DNA from 3 places in the Kitasatospora sp. NPDC004531 genome. Region 2 is predicted to be linked to each of the others. Evidence: riboswitches for the same ligand, from Rfam matches in the RefSeq annotation. Region 2 holds a riboswitch; each other region holds the start of a gene.
The links. Region 2 has a riboswitch for cyclic di-AMP ahead of ACWEMJ_RS13455 (NlpC/P60 family protein). Riboswitches for the same ligand answer to the same signal wherever they lie in the genome.
Positions count from the first base shown of each region.

Region 1: another riboswitch for cyclic di-AMP. It lies ahead of ACWEMJ_RS22705 (transglycosylase family protein); the one in region 2 lies ahead of ACWEMJ_RS13455 (NlpC/P60 family protein).
Region 3: another riboswitch for cyclic di-AMP. It lies ahead of ACWEMJ_RS01485 (M23 family metallopeptidase); the one in region 2 lies ahead of ACWEMJ_RS13455 (NlpC/P60 family protein).

Region 1 covers NZ_JBSGDD010000060.1:11,983-16,939, reverse strand. The annotation lists gene ACWEMJ_RS22715 (AMP-dependent synthetase/ligase) at 1-1,065, opposite strand, end outside; gene ACWEMJ_RS22710 (hypothetical protein) at 1,168-1,368, opposite strand; gene ACWEMJ_RS22705 (transglycosylase family protein) at 1,488-2,789, opposite strand; cyclic di-AMP (ydaO/yuaA leader) riboswitch at 2,774-2,947, opposite strand; gene ACWEMJ_RS22700 (hypothetical protein) at 3,428-4,957, shown strand, end outside.
Region 2 covers NZ_JBSGDD010000025.1:27,461-32,417, reverse strand. The annotation lists gene ACWEMJ_RS13460 (NlpC/P60 family protein) at 1-236, opposite strand, end outside; gene ACWEMJ_RS13455 (NlpC/P60 family protein) at 449-1,510, opposite strand; cyclic di-AMP (ydaO/yuaA leader) riboswitch at 1,521-1,685, opposite strand; gene ACWEMJ_RS13450 (NlpC/P60 family protein) at 2,041-3,075, opposite strand; gene ACWEMJ_RS13445 (NYN domain-containing protein) at 3,269-4,678, opposite strand; gene ACWEMJ_RS13440 (hypothetical protein) at 4,854-4,957, opposite strand, start outside.
Region 3 covers NZ_JBSGDD010000002.1:48,452-53,408, reverse strand. The annotation lists gene ACWEMJ_RS01505 (ATP-dependent Clp protease proteolytic subunit) at 1-100, opposite strand, end outside; gene tig (trigger factor) at 336-1,718, opposite strand; tRNA gene ACWEMJ_RS01495 (tRNA-Pro) at 1,923-1,996, opposite strand; tRNA gene ACWEMJ_RS01490 (tRNA-Gly) at 2,147-2,217, shown strand; gene ACWEMJ_RS01485 (M23 family metallopeptidase) at 2,389-3,393, opposite strand; cyclic di-AMP (ydaO/yuaA leader) riboswitch at 3,399-3,552, opposite strand; gene ACWEMJ_RS01480 (hypothetical protein) at 3,923-4,117, opposite strand; gene ACWEMJ_RS01475 (PP2C family protein-serine/threonine phosphatase) at 4,527-4,957, opposite strand, start outside.

The sequences.
Region 1 (4,957 bases), on a different contig from region 2:
GCTGCCCTCGCCCGCCAGCGCGGCGAGTTCGGCGCGGGCGTAGCGGACGGCGACCTCCGCCGCCCGGTCGAAGACCCGCACCGCGCCCTTCGCCTGCGCCTCGGCCCGGCCCAACTGGTGGATCTTCTCGAACAGGTAGGGCACGCCGACCAGGAAGGTGGCGCCGAACGCGGCCAGGTCGGGCCGGAGTTCGGCGGGTTTCAGGGACGGGCTGTGGCCGAACCGGATCCGGCCGAACACGCAGGTCACCTGGATCATCCGGCCCAGCACGTGGGCCAGCGGCAGGAACAGCAGGGTGGACGGGGCCTCGCCGGTCGCCGCGCTGAACACCGGCTCCAGCAGGGCGTGGCAGTTCGCCGCCTCGGTGAGGAAGTTGGCGTGCGTCAGTCGGCAGCCCTTGGGGTGGCCGGTGGTGCCGGAGGTGTAGATCAGGGTGGCCTCGGACTCCGGGCGAAGTGCCTGCCTGCGCCGCGTCAACTCCTCGGCGGGGACGGCCTTTCCGAGCTCGGCGAGGGCGGCGAGGGCGTTCTCGTCCAGTCGCCACAGCGGCACCGTGCCGCCGGTGCGGGCGATCGCCACGGTCAGCGCCTCGGTGGTGCCGGCGTCCTCCGCGACCGCCAGCACCGCGTCCGAGTCGCGCAGGATCCACTCGGCCTGCTCGACGGCGGCGGTCGGGTACACCGGAACCAGGCAGGCGCCGGCCGCCCAGGCCGCGAAGTCCAGCAGCGTCCACTCGTAGCGGGTGCGGGACATCAGCACGATGCGCCCGCCCGGCCGCACCCCTGCCGCGATCAGGCCGCGGGCGGTGGCCGCCACCTCGTCCGCGAACTGCCGGGCCGTCACCCGCTGCCAGCCGCCGTCCGCGGTGCGCCTGGTCAACACCTCGGCGTCGGGGGCGAGTTCGGCGTTGCGGAAGGGCAGGTCGGCGAGGCTGCCGGCGTCCGGCGGCGGGGCCAGCGGCGGGGTGCGGGCCTCGACGACGCGGCCGTTCGCGCGCCGCACTTCGACGGGGGCGCGGTCGCGCAGGTGCTCGGCGCGGGCGGCACGGGTGAGGGGGTGTGCCATCAGCGAACTCCCTTGGGTGGGGTGAGGGTTCGCCCAGGGTAGGGACTTCGCTGATGACTTACCAGACGGTAAGTTCTTTGGCGGGCAAGGGGTTTGGCGCGGTCATCCTTCTTCGGCCGAGGGGGCGGGCCCGGTGAAGCGCTCGCCGTCGCGGCTGCCGCCGGTGCGGGCCTGGGTGCGGCGGTCGGTGGCGAGGTAGTCGCGCAGCAGCAGCTCCACCGCGTCCTGCGGGCTGCTCGCGCCGAGGCGGATCATCGCCTCCAGGGCGAGGTCGGCGTCCAGGGTGATGGTCAGTTTCGACATTGCTCCGCTTCCAGGGGTCGGCGGCACAGCCCTTCGGGGGTGAGGATAGGCGGCTGCCCCCGGAGCCGACCAGGTCTCCGGGGGCAGCGGTGTTCCGCCGTGCGGGGTGTTGCGAGGCGTCAGACGCGACCCGCGAAGTCCGGCGCCCAGTTGGCGACGGTCTCGGTGCGCACGCCCGACTTCGGGTTCGCGGCCTCGACGTACTTGCCGTCGCCGATGTAGATCGCCACGTGGTAGACGCCCGAGTTGGCGCCGTTGTTCGACCAGAACAGCAGGTCGCCCGGCTGCAGGTTGTTCAGCGACACCCGGGTCGAGTAGTCGGCCTGGTCGGCGGCGACCCGCGGCAGGCTGATGCCGGCCTGGCGGAACGCGGCCTGGGTCAGACCCGAGCAGTCCCAGCCGCCGTTGCCGGTGCCGCCGTAGATGTACGGCTGGCCGACCTTGGACAGCGCGAAGTCGATCGCCGCGGCCTTCGAACCGGTCGCCTTGGAGGCGGCGGTGGTGCTGGTCGTGGTGGTCGTGGTGGTCGCCGTGGTGGCGCTCTTGGCGGGGGCGCTCTTCGCGGGGGTGCTGGGCTTGGCCGGGGTGCTGGGCTTGGGGGCCGGGGCGGTGGAGCGGTTGCTCTTCCAGGTGGAGCTGTTGGAGGAGGACTTGGCGGCCGGCGCGGAGTCCTTGGCCGGGGCCTCGGCGACCGCGACGTTGCCGAGCGCCAGCTGCTGACCCGGGTAGATCATGTCCGGGCCCTCGGTGAGAACGTCGCGGTTCAGGTCGTACAGCTTCTGCCAGCCGCCCTCGACGTGCTGGCGCTGCGCGATGGCGGACAGCCAGTCGCCCGCCACCACGGTGTAGCTGCCGTCGGCCTTGGCGGCCTGCGGGGCGGCCTGCGGGCGGCTCTGGGCCTGGTGCTGCTGCTGGGCCTGCGGCTGCTGCTGCTTCGGGGCCTGGCTCTGCTGCTGGGCCTGCGGCTGGGCGGCGGGCTTCTGCGCGGCGTCCTGCGAACCGGAGGACTTGGCGGAGGTGTCGACCTGCGGGGCCTCGCCGCCCTTGGTCAGGCCGGCCTGGATCGAGCACACCGGCCAGGCGCCGGGGCCCTGGGAGGCGAGTACCTTCTCGGCGACGGCGATCTGCTGGTCCTTGGAGGCCAGGTCGGCGCGCGCGGCGTACGCGGTGCCGCCGAACTCCGCCCAGGTGGAGGCGGTGAACTGGAGGCCGCCGTAGAAGCCGTTGCCGGTGTTGATGGACCAGTTGCCGCTGGACTCGCACTGGGCGACCTTGTCCCAGGTGGCCACCGAGGCGGCGGAGGCGGTGCCGGCGGTCAGGCAGGGGATCGAGAGGCCGATGCCGACCACACCGGTGGTGGCGATCAGACGGCGGGCGCGCTTGGCGCTGACGGGCAGCATGAAGATGCGTTCCTCTCCCACGCCTGCGAGGTGAGCTGTCGGATTCGGGCCGGAGTTGCCCGGCCGCGCGCACCTCTCGGCGCGCCCGGCTTCACCCCAAGCCCCGGACCGGTCCGTCAGGACCGCCCCAGGGCGACTTACCTGGTTCCCCCGCCCCTGCCGCGGTGCGTTTCGCATGAGCCGGTCCGCCCGGCGGCAGGATTCGGCGTTCCGGGCGAACTGGGTCCGTGTGTCCACGAACGTGGGCAGGAGATTAAGCGGATTTAAGGAGAATTCGCAAATGCCTGTGACCGGCCTCACTGCGGCCGAAAAATATGATCAAGGAGTTTCCGGTGAACTCTCGTGCGCATGGTGAGAACTGCTGTGCCGTCAGGGAGTTGGCGATCTTGTGTCCGTTTTGGGTGGCTATGCCGCCAGGTGAGTAAATGTTCGCCTTGGTGGCGTTTGTGATCGGGTCCGTGGCGCGATCCGAAAGGTTCTGTCCTTCTGCTGCGACGGGCCGCGGAAATGTGCGCGCGGACGCTTTCTGCCGAACTGGCGGATGACGGTACGTCAGAATGCTTAACCGGTGCGGAACTCTCCTATTCTGTTCGCGCCCGCCACCTATGCTGCCCCCGACCGATTCGGAGTCCCTGCGTGCGGTTCGGGAGGCGGCCATCGTGGAGCAGTGGGAGATCGGGCGGCACCGGAGGCCGGTGCTGAGTCGGCGGCGGGTGCTGACCTGGCTGGCGGTCGGGACGGTGACGGCGGTCGGTGGGGGAGTGGTGCTGCGGCAGTCGTTGGCGGGGGCGACGGTGGCGGCCGGGCCGCGCGGGGTGGACGACGGCGGGCGGAAGTGGTCGGACGCCAAGGGGTGGGGTGGGAAGGCGCCCGGGCCCGGGAGCGCGGTGCGGATCGCGGACAGGGTGGTGCTGGACGCCGACGCCCGGGTCGGCTCGCTGCTGATCGAAGCGTCGGGTTCGCTGGTGTTCGCCAAGGACCGGTCGCTGACCCTGGAGAGCGCGGGCAACGTCGAGGTGCGCGGGGTGCTGGCGCTGGCCCCGGAGACGGCGCACACGCACACGCTGCGCTTTCCCGGGATCGACGAACGGCGCTTCCAGGGCGGCGGCATGACCGTCGTCGACACCGACACCGGCCTGTGGGTCACCGGCAGCGGCTACCTGCGGCTCGACGGCGCGCCCCGGACCGCCTGGGTGCGGGCCGCCGGGGAGTTGAGGGCCGGTGAGACCACGCTGCGGCTGGCCGCCGCGCCCGAGGGCTGGCAGGCGGGCGACGAGCTCGCCGTCACGCCGACCGCGCCGCCGTCCACCGAGGACTTCTCCACCGCGTACGACCTGGTGACGGTGCAGCGGATCGACGGCCGGGACGTCACCCTGGCCGCGCCGCTCCAGCATGCCCACCCGCGGGTGGTCCTCGGTGGTGGCCTCACGCTCGGCGCGGAGGTGCTGAATTTGACCCGCAACGTCCGGGTCGAGGGCACCGAGCAGGGCCGTGCGCACGTCCACCTGACGTCCAGCCGCCCGGCCGACGTCCGGCACGCGGTGCTGAGCCGGCTCGGGCCGCGCGCGGAGGGGAAGGACAGCTGGAACGGGAAGCCCGTCACCGAACCGGTGCTCGGCCGGTACGGGCTGCACTTCCACATGCTGCAGGAAGCCTCGCGCGGCACCGTCGTCGAGGGCGTGGTGGTCCGCGACGCCGGCAGCCACGCGTTCGTGCCGCACATGAGCCACGGCATCACGTTCCGCGGCTGCATCTCCCACCAGACCTGGGAGGACGCGTACTGGTGGGACGGCCCGAGCGACACCCGCAACCCGCAGGGGCCGTCGAACGACATCACGTACGAGGGGTGCGTCGCCTCCCGCACCGTCTTCGAGCCGAACCGGCGCGGCTACCGGCTGACCGGGTTCAGCCTCGGCGCGGGCACCGGCTCGACGGCCCGCGACTGCGTGGCGGTCGGCGTGCAGGGCGCCACCGGGGCGTCCGGGTACGAGTGGCCGGAGAACAGCGAGGGGGTGTGGACGTTCGAGAACTGCCTGGCGCACAACAACCTGGAGAACGGCGTCTTCGTCTGGCTGAACGCCGAGCACCACCACACCGTCACCCGGTTCGCCGCGTACCACAACGGGGGCTGGGGCATCGAGCACGGCGCCTACCTGAACGACTTCGACTACACCGCCTCGGTGCTGTAC
Region 2 (4,957 bases):
CGCTGCAGCCGGCGCTGCTGCTCCTGCGCGGCGTTGTACTTCTCGGACGCCTGCTCGGCCTCCTCGTACAGCTGGTCGACCTGCGCCTTGACGTCGCCGCGGTCGGGCGGATCGGTCGGCGCGGCGCCGGCCGGCGCGACACCCAGGTGGAGCACCCCGGTCGCGGCGGCGGTGAGCGCCAGAACCCGGGCGAGGCGCTGGACACCGGGCAGTGGGGGGCGACGGTGCACGGACACGTGCGACGACTCCGTTCCTGCGGCCGGCCTCCGCCGCCGCCCGCCGGTCGGGCGGCCGTCCGCACGGGGGGCCGGGGCAGAGGTTAGCGAGTCCGATCGATCCAGTCCAAACCCCGACAAGCTCGAATATTCGACCGCGAATCGGACACTCGAACGACCGCGGCCCGGCACCCCCGTGCGGGGTGCCGGGCCGGAGCGGCCGGAGGGGGCCGTCAGACGCGGACGATCTTGACGATCGGCATCACGGTGGCGGACTCGTAGCGGACCTGCGTACCGGTGCGCGGTGCGTGCACGATCTGCCCGTTGCCGACGTACATGCCGACGTGGTGCATGTCGCCGTAGTAGATGACCAGGTCGCCGGGCCGGGCGTTGGCGATGTTGGTGCCGATGTTGGTGCCGGCGCCCGCCTGGGCCTGCGAGGTGCGCGGGATCGACACGCCGGCCTGCGCGTAGGCCCACTGCATCAGGCCGGAGCAGTCGAAGGTGCTCGGGCCGGCCGCGCCGTAGGAGTACCAGCTGCCCAGCTTCGACAGCGCGGCGTTCAGCGCGGCGCCCGCGTAGCCGGCCGGCGCCGGGGCGCTGAGGTCGGTGCGGACGGTGTCGCGGGAGGCCCGCTCGGCCTGGCTGCGCGAGGCGTCGGCGGCCTTGGCCTCGGCCGCGTTCAGCTCGTCGCGCTCCTTCTGGGTGAGCGTGTTGAGCAGCTCCTGCGCCTTGGCCAGCTTGGCCTTGACGTCTTCCTTGTCGGCCTGCAGGGCCTTGGTGGTGGTGTCCAGCTCGGCGAGCTTCTGCTCGGCCTCCTTGCGCTGGCCGTCCAGCTTGGCCTGCTCGGCCTTGAAGTTCTTGAGCAGGTCCGACTGGTTGGAGCCGACCGCGTTGAGCGCGCCCGCCTGCCCGAGGAAGTCGTCCGGGTTGCTGGACAGCATCAGCTGCATGGTCTGCGGGATGCCGCCGTTGCGGTACTGCTCGGCGGCGATGTTCGCCAGACTCTCCTGGACGGTGGTCACCTGGTCCTGCTGCCGGGCCAGCTGGTCCTGGAGCTGGGTGACCTGCTTCTGCAGGTCCCGCTGCTTCTCCACGGAGGCGTTGTACGCCTCGATCTTCACCTCGGCCTGCTCGTTGAGCTGGTCGACCTGCTGCTTGACCTGGTCCTTGCTGGGCGCCGGGTCGGCGTGCGCGCCGCTCTGGGCGGACAGCGCCACGGCGGTGGCGGCAGCGGCGGTGAGAATCGAGACCCGGGCGCGGCTCGCGGGCTTGGGACGGCGATGGGACGCCACGAAGGCGGACTCCTTCTTCCTCACACCGCCTACCGGGTGAGCTGACGGGTTCGGGCCGGAAGAGATGCCCTACAGCGCCTCACCGCCCGCTGTCGCGGCCGACCCGGCGCCGATTCACCCCGGGGGAACGTGGTTCCCCGGCTCCGTTCGACAGCAGCCCCGGCTGGGGCATCCCCGTCGGCGGATCGCCTTCTGACGACCCGCCCGCTGCGTCACGGACTCGGCGGCGACCTCCGCCGTCGCCCCCCTTGGGCGATCGACTCTGCGGCGGTCGAACCAAGACCCTAGTAACCGATCCGTGATCCGTTCAAATCCTTGTCGGAAAAAAATCTGAATCTGAGTCAATTTCGATTGTGAAACTGACCGAACGTAAGGGTTTCGTTGCGCAGTGCGTAGCATTTCCCGCCGCACGCCGGAGAAACACCACGCCCGGACGTGTTCGAGATCACAGCGCGATCTCGACGCGTCCGGGCGTGTCACAGCACGTCAATTGCGGCCCTCTGGGGGCATATGTCCGATTCTTCGGGCCGTCAGACCCGGCGGATGGTCGAGATCGGCATCGCGTCCACCGGCATGGTCTTCACCACGTCGCCGGTGTGCGGCGCGTGCACCACCATGCCGTTGCCGATGTACATGCCGACGTGGTGCCGGTCGCCGTAGTAGACCACCAGGTCACCGGGCTGGGCGTTGTGCCAGTCGGTGCCCACGTTGGTGCCGTAGCTGCCCTGCGCCTGCGAGGTGCGCGGCAGCGAGACGCCGGCCTGCGCGTACGCCCACACCATCAGACCGGAGCAGTCGAAGCTGCTCGGGCCGGTGGCGCCCCACACGTACGGCGCGCCGCGCTTGCCCAGCGCCTTCGACACCGCGACGCCGGCGTAGCCGCCCGCCTGCGGCAGGTTGCTCAGGTCGACCCGGTCGGCGCCGCGCGAAGCGGTGCCGCCGCCCTGCGTGATCGAGAGGCGGTCGGCGGCGGAGAGCGTGTTGAGCAGGGTCTGCGCCTCCTCCAGCTTGCTCTTGACGTCGTTCTTGGCGTTGTTGAGCGTCTGGGTCTGGCTGTCCAGCTCGGCCAGGACGTCCGCCGCCTCCTGCTTCTGCTGGTCCAGCCGGCGCTGCTGGTCCTGCAGCGACTTCAGGGTGTCCGCCTGGGTGCTGGCGGCCTGGTCGAAGGAGGACGCCTGGGCCAGGTACTTGTCCGGGTCGGCGGAGAGCATCAGCTTCATCGACGGGTCGATGCCGCCCTGCCGGTACTGGTCGCCGGCCACCGCCGCCAGCCCGGAGGCCAGCTCGGTCAGCTGCTCCTGGCCGCGCGCGACCTGGTCCTGCAGCTGGTCGGCCTGCTTGCGCAGCTGGTCGGCCTTCTCCTTGGCGCCGTTGTACTTCTCGGCCGCCTGCTCCTGCTCGTCGAGCAGCTTGTCGACCTGCGCCTTGACCTCGTCCTTGTTGGGCTTGGCCGGTGCGGCGTGCGCACTCACCTGGGCCGACAGGGCGACCGCGGTCGCGGCGGCAGCGGTGAGCACGGTCACCCGGGCGCGACTCGGCTGCTTGGGACGGCGGTGGGAGGCCAAGGCGGTGCTCCTTCTTCCTGCTGGACTCACCCAATCGGGCGATCATCCGGAATATAGGTTTGACGCCAGACCCTAGTGAAGTCCCTGCCCCCGCGTCCACTCCCGAGGGGCTCCCGGTTCCCCTTCCCCGCCCCTCTTCACCACACCGACACACTCCGGACGCCCCACGGCCGCTGACCGGGCGTCAGCCGGCTCAGCTGCGCGACAGCCGGTTCAGCAGCAGCACCGAGGCCACCGGGCGGGCGCCGGCCTTGCGCACCCCGTCCGCGACCTCCTTGTCCGCGGAGACCACCACCACCGGCCGGCCCTGCGGCTCGGCCCGCACCAGGCGGCGGATCAGCTCGTCGGCGGTCTCCCCGGTCCGGCTGAACCGGACCCGCACCCCGCGCGGCGGGGCCATGATCACCGGCACGTCCAGGTCCTGGCCGTCGAACACGCAGGTCACCTCGGCCTGGGTCCGCTGGGCCAGCATCGCCAACCCGCCCAGCAGCCTCAACCGCTGCTGCTCCAGCGGCAGTTGCGGGTACCCGGTCTTGGTCACGTTGTAGCCGTCCACCACCAGGTGGACCTGCGGGATGGCCAGCAGCTGGTCCAGCAGCGCCGGGTCGTCCTCGGCCAGTCCGCGCCGGGCCACGGCGTGCGGCGAGGCCGAACCGGGCTCGACGGCCTCCACCAGGTCGGCGGGGCGCAGCGCCGTCACCGGCAGCGCCAGTTCCCGCTGCAGGCCCTGGGCGGACTGCAGCACGGTGTCCAGCAGCAGCCGCAGCCGCATGTCCTCGACGCTGCGGCCCTCGCGGGCGGTGCGCCGACCGGTCTCCACGGCGGTCTCCAGCTCGGCGATCCGGTGCCGCAGCCGGCGGGCCTCGATCTCGGCGGCGCCGCGTTCGGCCGCGGCGGCGGCCCGGGCGGCCTCCAGCTCGGCGGCCAGCCGGCGGCTCTCGGCCTGCGCCCGGCGGGTGTCGGCCTCCAGCGAGCGGACCTTCTTGCGCAGCGAGTCGGCCTCCCGGCGCACCCCTTCGGACTCGGCGCGGTGGCGGTCCAGTTCGGCGCGGGCGGCGGAGCGGGTCTCGGCCAGCTCCGCCTGGAGCTTCTCGGCGAGCCGGGCGGCCTCGGCGGCGGCGCCCTCGGCGTCCACCCGCTCGGCCTGCTCGCCGGCCTCCTCGACCAGTCGCCCCCAGCCGGCCGGGCGCACCAGGTACGCGGCGGCGGCCACGTCCATCGGGTCGGCGGCGGCCGGCACGGTGCCCGCTTCCAGGGCGCGCACCAGGTCGGGCTGGCCGAGCCGGAGCCGCTCGGCTATCCGCACCCGGAACGCCGGGTCGGACTCCAGCGCGGCGGCCAGCGCGGTGGCCGCGTACTTGGCCCGCCGGGCGGGGGTGAACTTGGCGTACGGGCGCAGCGCGGCGGGCAGCTCGCCGGCCGGGATGCCGCCGAGCGCGTCGGAGGCGATGCCGACCACTCGCCGGCGCACGCCCTCGGGCAGCGCCCGGGCGGCCGTGTCGCCGTTGCCGTCCTCGCCGCCGGGAGCGGGCTCCGGGGTCTGCTGGACCGGAGCGGGCGCGGTCCCGTCCGTGCCCGCGGGCGCGTTCGCTGCCTCCGCCACTGTTCTCGGCTCCGATCCTGGTCCGGGCGGGCCCCGGCGGGTGCCGGGGGCGTTGGTGTCCGCCGCTGCTTGCAATTGTCCCGTCTACCGTGCCGCACCGACAGCACCCCGCCGACGAGTCCGCCCCGCGCCCCGGTCCGGGGCGCGGACGGGGACGCGGGGCGGTGGAAGTGCGTCAGCCCTGCGCGGGGCCGCCCTCCGCGGGCTCCTCGGCGCCCGGGCGGGCCACCAGCTCGACCTGGTCGACGGCGTTGCACCAGCGGCAGCGCACCGACTCGA
Region 3 (4,957 bases), on a different contig from region 2:
CCTGCTGGCCGAGGAAGATGATGCGCTCGTTGAGCAGCCGGTTGTAGACCTGGTCGCCCAGGCCGCCGCCCACGTCGCCGCCGGCGGCGTGCGGTGCCATCGGGCCAGGCATCTGCATCTGCGGGAACGTCACTTAGCCACCTGCTCAGTCGATCTGCGTGTGTGTCGCTGTCCACCGACCCTAACGCGCAGGCCCCGCCGCTGAATCCCCCACGCAGAACTGTTCGCTGTGAGCGCAGGGTGAGCAGGCAGAACGAGGACGGGCCCGGGCACCGTGGGGTGCCCGGGCCCGTACCCGGTCCGAAACTCCGCCGGATTCCCGGCGGTTACGAGGCTCAGGCCTCGGTGGTCTCCTCGGCGGCGGCCTCGGTGGCGGCGGCCTCGGTGGCCTCCTCCTCGTCCTCGAAGGACACGACCTCACCGTTGGTGTCGGTGACCTTGGCGGCCTCGACGACCAGGGCCAGCGCCTTGCCGCGGGCGACCTCGCCGACCAGCAGCTGCACCTGGCCGCCCTGGACGACCTGCTGGGCGAACTGGTCCGGGGTCAGGCCGGAGCCGGCGGCGCGACGGATGAGGTGCTCGGTGAGCTCCTCCTGGTTGACGCCCAGCTCCTCGTTCTTGACGATCTGGTCCAGCACGAACTGGGTCTTGATGCCCTTCTTCGCCTGGTCCTCGGTCTCCTTGTCGTAGTCCTCGCGGGACTTGTCCTGGGAGGCGAGGTAGGTGTCGAGGGTCAGGCCCATCGGCTCCAGCTGGTGGTGCTCCAGGTTGTGCTTGCGGGTGCCGATCTCGTCCGCGAGCAGCTTCTCCGGGTACTCCATCTCGACGCGGGTGAGCAGCTCGTCGAGGACCTTCTCCTGGGCCTGGGTGGCCTGGTCGAACTCCTTCATCCGCTCAAGGCGCTTGCGGGAGTCCCCGCGCAGCTCCTCCAGGGTGTCGAACTCGCTCGCCAGCTGCGCGAACTCGTCGTCCAGCTCCGGGAGTTCCTTCTCCTGGACGGTGGTCACGGTGACGGTGACCTCGGAGTCCTTGCCGGCCTGGGTGCCGCCCTTGAGGGTGGTGGTGAAGGTCTTGGACTCACCGGCGGACAGGCCGACGACGGCCTCGTCGATGCCGTCCAGCAGGCGGCCGGAGCCGATCTCGTAGCTCACGCCGGTGGCGGTGCCGTCCTCCGGCACCTCACCGTCGACCTTGGCCTCCAGGTCGATGACCACGACGTCGCCCTCGGCGGCGGCGCGCTCGACGTCCTTCACGGAGCTGAAGCGCTCGCGCAGCTGCTGCAGCGACTTCTCGATGTCCTCGTCGGTGACCTCGACCGGGTCCACCACGACGGCGATCTCGGCGAAGTCCGGGAGGGTGACCTCGGGGCGCACGTCGACCTCGGCGGTGAACTTCAGGTCACCGCCGTCGGCCAGGTTCTCGACACCGGCGATGTCGGTGATGTCCGGCTGGCCCAGAACGTCGATCTGGCCCTCGTCGACGGCCTGCGTGTAGAAGCGCGGAAGCGCGTCGTTGACGGCCTCCTCCAGCACCGCGCCCCGGCCGAAGCGCTGGTCGATGACCCGGTTCGGGATCTTGCCCTTGCGGAAACCCGGGACGGTGACCTGCTGGTTGATCTTCTTGTACGCCGCGTCGAGGCTGGGCTTGAGCTCCTCGAAGGGCACCTCGACGGTGAGTCGAACCCGGGTCGGGTTCAGAGTCTCGACGGCGCTCTTCACGGTTGGGTCTCCTAGGGGGCTTGCGGTCAGGGCGATAGGCGGTTGGGGCTGCATTGCTGTCCGTACTACCGCCAGCGGTCCATCCTACCGGTACCACGAAAGCGACTGTGCCCGGCACCGGGTGCACGTCGGTGGGGATGCCACAACACCCGTGCCCCGCAACGACAACAGGGCCCCGCCCGCCGACGAGACCCTGCCGCACGGTCGGGGTGACCGGATTCGAACCGACGGCCTTCCGCTCCCAAAGCGGACGCGCTACCAACCTGCGCCACACCCCGTGGTGCCGAGCAGAAGAGTACACGTCGGCCCGCCCCCGACCGGGGCGATATCGGCGAGCCGACAACGTGGAAGGAGTGTGCAATCCACCGACTCGACCAGGTACCCTGTTCCAGTCCTCGCCACCGCGACTGCGGTGCGGGTACGCGTATGCGGGTGTAGCTCAATGGTAGAGCCCCAGTCTTCCAAACTGGTCACGCGAGTTCGATTCTCGTCACCCGCTCCGAGCAAGGCCGACGGCCCCGACTGCCCACGCAGTCGGGGCCGTTGCCGTTGGCGGGCGCCTCGCGCGGGCGGGCGGACGGACGGCGAGCAGGCGGGCAGGCGGCGCGGGCAGGCCGAAGGCCCCGGCGGCCGGGGTGGCTGCGCGGGGCCTTCGGGGGTGAGGCGTGGATCAGACGTTGACGCCGTGGGCCGCCAGGTAGGCGATCGGGTCGATGTCGGAGCCGTAGTCCGGGGTGGTGCGGATCTCGAAGTGCAGGTGCGGGCCGGTGACGTTGCCGGTGGCGCCGGACAGGCCGATCTGCTGCCCCGCGGTCACGGACTGGCCGGCCGAGACGGAGATCGAGGACAGGTGGGCGTACTGGGCGTACTTGCCGTCGGCCAGCTTGATGACGACCTGGTTGCCGTAGGCGCCGCCGTTGCCGGCGGAGACCACGGTGCCGGCGGCGATCGCCTTGAGGCCGGTACCGGTGGCGACCGGGAAGTCGATGCCGGTGTGGTAGCCGCTGGACCAGTTGGAGCCGGCCACCTTGTAACCGGTGGTGACCTTGCCCGGCGCGGGGGCGACGTACGCGGCGTTGGCGCTGGTGGTCGCGGCGGCCGGGGCCTGCTGGGTGGCGGCCTTCGGCGCGGCGGCCTTCGGGGCGGCGGCCGGCTTCGCGGCGGCGGTGGCCGTGGTGGTGGCCGGCTTGGCGGCGGGCTTGGCGGCCGGGGCCTGCTGGGTGGCGGCCTTCGGGGCGGCGGCCGGCTTGGCGGCGTCCGAGGAGGCGGACTTGGCGGCCGGGGCCTTGGCCGGGGCGGCCGGGGCCTGCTGGGCGGCGGCCTGGCCGTTGATGGTGAGCTTCTGGCCCGGGAAGATCAGGTCCGGGTTGCCGCCGACCACGGAGCGGTTGTCCTGGTACAGCTTCTCCCAGCCGCCGTCGACGTGCTGCGCGTCGGCGATCCGGGACAGGGTGTCGCCGGAGACGACGCGGTAGTCGTGCGCGGCGGGGGCCCGGTCGGCGACCGGGGTGGCGTCCACCGAGACGGTCGACGGGCGGGCGCCCTGGTCGGCGGCGGTGTGCGCGGAGGCGGCGGTGACCGGGAGGCCGATCGCGGCGCCGGCCACACCGGCGGCGATGGCGATCCGGGCGACGGTGGCCAGGCTCGGCTTGCGGTGCTTGCCCTGAGCGGACATGAAGGCGTTCCTCTCCGACGCCTGCGAGGTGAGCTGTCGGGTTCGGGCGAGAGTTGCCCGGCCGCACGAGTGCGACTTCACCCCGAGCCGTTCCCGGATGTTCCCGGGCCCGGCGACTTACCTGTGGTTCCCCCGCTCCTGCCGTGGCGTGGTTTCTGGTCGGCACCGGACGACGGCAGGACTAGGCGTTCCGTCCGGTGGCCCGCCCGGTCACTGGCCGGGCTGCGGAGGAAGCAAATCCCACGGTCCGCGAGGCTGGCAAACGCCGATTGGCCCCGCTCCCGAGGCCGGGAAGGGGCTGACGGAGCACCAGGTCACGCTGCGCCGACGGGGCGCTGCGGTGTGCGCACGGGATCATGACGGTGCGCGTACGAACCCCGCACGGTGGGCGACTTCGGCCACCGTGCGCGATCGGGCGCGGACCTGGCGTGACGATTCGGGTGACCCTGGTCACCCGCGGGCAGGCCGAAGGGACGGTGCGGGGAGCCTCCCGTCCGTCGTGGCGTGCCGCCCGGGGACCGACGGGGCGTCAACCCGCGATCGAGGCGATGGCCTTGGACACCGAGGTGAGGAACTGCTGGATCGGGTTGGCCATGGTCGACTGGCTGAGCATGAAGCCGAACAGGGCGGCGATGATGGCGTGCCCGGTCTTCAGCTGCTTGTTGCGAATGAAGATCGCGACGATGACGCCGAACAGGACAAGCGCGGAGACGGAGAAGGCCACCGGGACTCACTTCCTCGATTCATGGCGGGGGTTCGGTGGAAGCCGGCGTTGGCTCCCAGGCGGAAACCGGCCCCTGCCCCCCGTGTCCCCACCACTCCATCCGGACTCAGTGTGGTCGCTCGTGCTGAGTGCGTAAAGGACTTGCCCGGTCGCCCGGGGCCCCAACCCGCCTGGTGGGACTGATTTTCGCCGTCCGCGACGATAGCGGACGGGTTCTGACGCGCCGTCGGCGGGCTGCGATCCGACCTGGCCGGCGCGGCAAAGCGGCAGGCCGGAGCACCCGCGTCGGCGGGCCCGGGCGGGGTTGCGGAATTGGCCGAAGATCAACGCCCGGGTTTGACACTCCGTGGGCACTCCGCGCTCACCGCGCCTGCGCATCACGGCAGTTGGGCGGCGGCTCGAAAACGCCTCAGCGCCGCCAGACCAGCAGCACCGCGCGGTCGTCGTTGACGTGCTTGGCCACCGTGTCGATCAGCCGGACCGCGGCGCCGTGCCGGATCGCCGACGGCGCGGTGGCGATCAGCCGGTCGGCCTCCCCCATCAGCCGGTCCATGCCCTCGGCGAGGTCGCGGCCGGGGATCTCCACCATGCCGTCGGTGCACAGCATCAGCACGTCGCCGGGGCCGAGGACGCCGCGCACCCCTTCGAACTTGGCCTCGTCGTAGACGCCCAGCAGCGGCCCCTCGGCCTCCTTGACCTCCCAGTACCCGGCCCCGGCGAGGCGGTGCATGCCGGGCAGGTGCCCGGCGGAGAGCAGTTCGTACTCGCCGGTGTCCAGGTCGACCACCAGGTGGACGGCGGTGGCGAAGCCCTCCTCCCAGTCCTGGCGCAGCAGGTAGC